Linked DNA regions of Catalinimonas alkaloidigena. Each later gene encodes a partner of the first gene's protein in a complex. Links are inferred from orthologs where the notes say so. Each region holds a gene or a part of one and is shown on either strand. Other genes may lie near its edges.

Region 1 (3,142 bases):
AACTTCCTAGCTAATGCCTGCATTACCGAAGGCTGGAAATGATGCAAATGCCGTGGAACATCATATGCCGCCCAATAGTGTTGATAAAAAGTTGCGTCGTACGCTTCGGGATTAGGAACCGCAATCACTACTTTTCCATCCGGCTTCACCAGTTCGCATAGCTTTTTGAAAGTGGCGGATAGGTCATGCATGTGTTCTAATACATGCCACAGCGTTATCACGTCGAACCGATAGTTGCCGGCTACTTCTTGGATCTGTTGCAAAACCTCTCCATGTATTTTCTGGGCAGCTAGTTCACGCGCTTTTGGATCAGGTTCTACTCCCTCTACCATCCACCCTCCCCTTTGGCAAAATTCGGCGAAATAGCCAGTACCGCATCCCACATCCAACAACCTCTTCCCCTCGGGAGATAGCTTTCGAACGAGAGAGCGCTTCTGTAATAGGGTCGCTTGACGTGCTAATTTGTAAAGCTTGTTTACAAACCCTTGGCTCGTATCACTGTGGGATATGTACGCCGCTGACTGATAATACGAACCGATGTGCGCATTCGCAGGGCGTGGATTGGTAAACAGATGGCCACAACTGTTGCACGCATCAATGCTGAACAATTCGTGGCTTACTGAATAATCGAGGCACTTTTTGTACAACGAAAACTGACTACTCTCAGCCCCGCAGGCGGGGCACTGCAAAACCGCTTCTTTCATTTGCTCATATAAACCATCAGGATGGAGATATCCGTCGGCTTAATTCCGCTAATGCGGATCGCCTGTCCTAAGGTAGAAGGTTTGTGTTTGGAAAGCTTTTCTTTTGCTTCGTTCGAAAGCGCTTTCAGTTGGTAATAGTCGAAGTTTGGATTGATATTCTTTTCTTCTACTTCTAATAACCGTTGCGCATTCTGACGTTCTTTTTCAATGTAGCTTTCGTATTTTACCAGAATGCTAGCCTGTTCTATAGATTCAGGCGAAAATTGAGCCAATCCTTCGCTTAAGCTATCATTCAATTGAAAATCGCTGATCTCGATCGAGGGTCTTTTCAGAAGGTTGATCAAAGAGGCCTTTTCAGAAATTTCTGCCGACTTCTTTGCCGCCAACATGGCATTTACTTCCTCAGGGACCACTTTTTCGCGTCGTAAGAAATCGACAAGCAACTCCGTCTGGCTTTTTTTGAATTGTACCTGCTCGTAGCGTTCGGCACTGGCTAGTCCCAAGCCATATCCTTTTTCCGTCAACCGGATATCCGCGTTATCTTGGCGCAACAAGATTCGATACTCAGCTCTGGACGTAAACATGCGGTACGGTTCTTCCGTCCCTTTGTTAATCAAGTCATCGATCAATACGCCGATGTAGGCCTCAGAGCGATTGAGAATGAAGGGCTCTTTCTCTTTAACTTTCAAATGGGCATTAATTCCTGCCATCAAACCCTGACAAGCGGCTTCCTCGTACCCCGTGGTCCCATTGATCTGACCCGCAAAAAACAGCCCCTCAATGAGTTTGGTCTCTAACGTGTATCCCAACTGAGTAGGCGGAAAGTAATCGTATTCTATAGCGTAGCCGGGCCGGAACATTTTTGCGTTCTCGAAACCGGGAATTTTTGTCAGGGCTTTGTACTGCACATCTTCCGGCAACGATGAAGAAAAACCGTTTACGTAGATCTCTACCGTATCCCAGCCTTCAGGTTCCACGAAAATCTGGTGGCGTTCCCGTTCAGCAAAGCGGTTAATCTTGTCTTCAATAGAGGGGCAATAACGCGGCCCTAGTCCCTGAATTCGCCCATTGAACATCGGAGACTTATCAAATCCGGTCTTCAGAATGTCATGTACTTCCGCATTGGTGTAAGTGATATGGCAACTCTTTTGTTGCTGAATGGGCTGTACGGTGTTCAGATAGGAGAACTTCCCGGGTTCTTCATCACCCTTCTGCTCTTCCATCGCTGCATAATTCAACGAGCGGCCATCGATCCGAGGAGGCGTGCCCGTTTTCATACGACCGCTCTCAAACCCTAATTGAATAAGCTGCTCAGTAAGTCCTTTGGCCGATTTCTCACCAGCTCTACCCCCACCGAACCGCTTTTCACCAATGTGAATGATCCCATTCAGAAACGTACCGTTGGTCAAGACCACTGCATCGGCCTCTATTTCAATTCCTAATTGGGTACGTACGCCTGTTACTCTTTTCCCCTCTATCAAAAGATCGGTGACCGTTTCCTGCCAGAAATCGACATTAGGATTACTTTCCAGTGATAACCGCCACGCCTCTGCGAATCGCATCCGATCGCTTTGGCAACGGGGGCTCCACATAGCGGGTCCTTTTGAGCGATTGAGCATACGAAACTGAATAGCGGTCTGGTCAGCGATAATGCCAGACATGCCTCCAAGTGCATCAATTTCCCGAACGATCTGTCCTTTTGCCACGCCACCCATGGCAGGATTGCAAGACATTTGTGCGATAGTCTGCATATTCATCGTAACCAACAACACTTTAGAACCCATCGTGGCCGCACTATGGGCAGCCTCGCAGCCCGCATGCCCCCCCCCTACTACAATGACGTCGTACTTTTTGAACATAACCAAGAATGAAATGTTCCACGTGGAGCGATCATCATGGCTCCACGTGGAACGTTAGTCAGGAAGCAAAGATAGAAAAACATTTTCCTGCATCCGCATTAGCGATTTCAAAGGTTTTGTGCTGTCTTCCATACCTAACAGATGCAAAACACCGTGAATCATGACCCGATGCAATTCGTTCTCAAAAGAAGTGTTTTGAGTTTTAGAGTTATCTAAAACCCGATCAATGCTGATAAAAATATCACCCTCAATCGCCTCCTCTTCTGAGTAGTCAAACGTGATAACATCAGTAAAGTAATTATGATTCAGATAATCGATGTTTACCTGCAACAAGGCTTCATCGGACATGAAGATAAAATTGAGGTGAGTAATGGGAACATCGAAGAAAGCAAAAATGCTTCTTAAAACCTTTCGGCTAAAAGAAGCATTAGAGAGTTTGAAGGAAATACCTTCGTAGAAGAACTGAATTTTAGAAGCCATCAGTCAACATAAAAAAGCAGTTCGACTTCGCTTCCGTTGTTATTAAAGTTCACTTCGTCTGATAAGTTCTTCATGAGGAAAATGCCGCGCCCACCGGGT
Region 2 (3,054 bases), on another replicon or contig:
CCCTCACCCAAAAATTGGCCTTTTTGTTTGTGGTGCTGAGCGGCATGCTCGCTAGTGCTTTTACGTTTTCTGACCCGGCGGCAACGGCCCCGGCCGAGCAGATCAACTGGCTCACCTTTGAGGAAGCGATGGCCCTGAACCAGAAAAACCCCAAGAAGGTATTTCTCGACGTCTACACCGACTGGTGCGGCTGGTGCAAGCGAATGGACCAGACGACCTTTTCTGACCCGGAAGTGGTCAAGTACATGAACGAGAACTTCTACGCCGTCAAGTTCGATGCCGAAGGCAAAGACCCGATCCAGTTCAAAGGACAGACGTTCAAATTTGTACCGAGCGGACGTAACGGTTACCACGAACTGGCCGCCGCGCTGCTGAACGGCAAACTGAGCTTCCCCACCACCGTCTACCTCGACGAGGAGATGAACCTGATTCAGCCGGTGCCGGGGTACATGAAAGCCCCTGAGTTTCTGAAAGTGCTCTCCTATTTCGGAAGCGATCATTTTAAGGATACGCCCTGGGAGAAATACGAAAAAAGTTACACGGTGCCCACCCCCTGACCGGGCACACGGCAGCCTCTTACCCTGTCCTACTTGTCGACCGATGAGTAGGACATTTTGCGTTGCACAGACGGGCAGCGCGGCAACGCAACTGTTGGGTATGCAGCGAGAGAGGGTTCAGGAACTGATCGCCCTGATTCCGTGTATCTTTGCCGTACCGTTATGCACACGTCTCTTCTCCATCATCAAGATACCATCGTGGCGCCGGCTACTGCGCCCGGCACCGCCGCCCTGGCCATCGTCCGCCTCTCGGGACCTGACGCCATTGCCCTGTGCAATCGCGTTTTTCCGGCCAAAGATCTGCAAGCCCAGCCGTCACACACGTTACACTTCGGCACCATTCGCGACGGTGACGATATTGTCGATGAAGTGGTAGTCAGTTTGTACAAGGCCCCCCGGTCGTTTACACGCGAAGATGTGGTGGAGATTTCCTGCCACGGGTCCAATTACATTGTCCGTCGGCTGGTGCAATTGTTCATTCGCCAGGGCGCGCGCATGGCCCAACCCGGTGAGTTCACCAAGCGGGCCTTTCTGAACGGCCAGTTCGACCTGGCCCAGGCCGAAGCCGTCGGCGACCTCATCGCGGCCGAATCGGAAACCGCACACCGGGCCGCCCTGCACCAGATGCGCGGCGGTTTTTCGCGCGAACTGCACGAGCTGCGCGAAAAGCTGGTTCACTTCGCGTCGATGGTTGAGCTGGAACTGGACTTCGGCGAAGAGGACGTGGAATTTGCAAACCGGGACGACCTGCGCACCCTGATTCGGGACCTGCACCGCGTGATCGACGGGCTGATCCGCTCGTTCGATCTGGGCAATGTGATCAAGAACGGGGTCCCGACCGTGATCGTGGGCAAACCCAACGCCGGAAAATCTACCTTATTAAATAAGCTGCTCAACGAAGAGAAAGCCATCGTCTCGGACATTCCCGGCACGACCCGCGATTTTATTGAAGACGAGCTGGTGGTGGGGGGTGTCACCTTCCGCTTCATCGACACGGCAGGCCTGCGCGAAACGCAGGACACCATCGAAGCACTGGGCGTGCAACGCACCCAGGAAAAGATGCGGCAGGCTTCGCTGATCCTTTACCTGTTCGATGCCACCGACACCGACCCGGCCGAAATCCCGGACGTCCTGGCTACCATCCGCGAAACCGGTACGCCCGTGGTGCCTATCGCCAACAAGGTGGACCAGTTGTCCGCAGTGCAACGCAGTGCTTTTCAGTCCATTGCAGATCTCTTGTTTCTCTCGGCCGCTACCGGTGAAGGGCTGGAGGCCCTCCAGCAACGCCTGCTCGCCACCGTCGACCTGCAGGAGTTCCGGACCGGTAACACCACCGTCACCAACCTGCGCCACTACGAAAGCCTCCTGAAAACCCGCGAGGCCCTCGACCAGGTACTGGCCAGCCTCGACGCGGGCGTCACCGGCGACTTCTTGGCCATGGACATCCGTCAGTCGCTTCACCACCTTGGCGAAATCACCGGCGAAATCACCACCGACGATCTGTTGGCCAATATCTTCTCGAAGTTCTGCATCGGGAAGTGAAATATAATAGTTACCAGAAAGCAATAATGAAAAACTAGTGACTATCAGACCTTTAATGCATCACATACTTGCGTATAATCGCCCATGATTTGATATTATTTGCACCTTTAGTGTATCTACACAAGATGGGTACAAAACCGGTACAAGCATATCATCACGAAAGCGATCCGCATTATAGTGCGAGAGAAGACGGTCAGCAAAGGACGTAGAAGCCTTTACTTGGACTTCTACCCAGAACTGCCAGGAGTAGCAAAACCGTCGACGCGAGTAAAAAAGTTTCTCAGATATCCTTCCTAAATAAACTGAGGTAAGGGTGTCATAGAGGCACTTTTTTGTTTTTTAGCTTGTAGGCAACGGCTAATGTAGCAGCGGGCGAAGGCTTCGCCGAGCAATAAGTATCAATTGCAGATATTTCCTCTTCTAAAATAAGGAAAAAATGACATTTAGGGAAAAAGTAATCTTCTAATTAAAGGAATAAACCTTTTCTTAAATTTGTATGGTTTTGAATACAAAAGAGCAGGGTCCGATTCCTGGTTTTATAGAGAAGAAGGTGATGTTATAAGAAATATATTATTTTGTTTTATAGTCATGGAAGTGGATTATCAATTGAGCCAGTTATGGCTATAAGAATAAAGCCTATAGAAGAAATTCACAGAAAAATATCTTCTAGAAACAATAATATTGATATAATCGACACAAAAGTAGATGTGTACAAGTTGGATGATAATACCGATGGTATTTATAGAAAAAATTCAAGTTTGAGTATTGCTTGCAACGATAAAAACGAGACTGAGAATGCTGTCAACTTAATAATCTACTGCTTCGAAAATGCTGCGCTAGAATACTTTGATAGGTATTCTAGTGTATCTGATATAGATAGTGCAATAAATGATAATCCAGAGTATAAATCTGTTTTAACAGGAAGTGTAGAGCCTTTAAGGTATATTATAGGATT

Evidence for each region. Proteins that work in one complex are often made in the same cells at the same time.
Region 2: the proteins of mnmG (region 1) and mnmE are in contact, whole or in part, in a solved structure (PDB 9HIP), measured with the Escherichia coli proteins. The link is inferred for Catalinimonas alkaloidigena from one-to-one orthologs.

The regions. Positions count from the first base shown.
Region 1 is NZ_FNFO01000003.1:691,812-694,953, reverse strand. Bases 133-3,129 are described here. They hold mnmG (tRNA uridine-5-carboxymethylaminomethyl(34) synthesis enzyme MnmG), read right to left. Parts: upstream 2,564-3,129; coding sequence 701-2,563; downstream 133-700. Other genes in these bases: BLR44_RS10130 (ATP-binding protein), read right to left, coding at 3,043-3,129; ybeY (rRNA maturation RNase YbeY), read right to left, coding at 2,618-3,043; BLR44_RS10145 (methyltransferase domain-containing protein), read right to left, coding at 133-704. In the rest of the region: more of BLR44_RS10145, read right to left, coding at 1-132; more of BLR44_RS10130, read right to left, coding at 3,130-3,142. UniProt on the Escherichia coli protein: NAD-binding protein involved in the addition of a carboxymethylaminomethyl (cmnm) group at the wobble position (U34) of certain tRNAs, forming tRNA-cmnm(5)s(2)U34.
Region 2 is NZ_FNFO01000013.1:106,141-109,194, reverse strand. The notes cover bases 1-2,909. They hold mnmE (tRNA uridine-5-carboxymethylaminomethyl(34) synthesis GTPase MnmE), read left to right. Parts: upstream 1-719; coding sequence 720-2,099; downstream 2,100-2,909. Other genes in these bases: BLR44_RS28740 (hypothetical protein), read left to right, coding at 2,675-2,909; BLR44_RS25315 (thioredoxin family protein), read left to right, coding at 1-557. In the rest of the region: more of BLR44_RS28740, read left to right, coding at 2,910-3,054. UniProt on the Escherichia coli protein: Exhibits a very high intrinsic GTPase hydrolysis rate. Involved in the addition of a carboxymethylaminomethyl (cmnm) group at the wobble position (U34) of certain tRNAs, forming tRNA-cmnm(5)s(2)U34.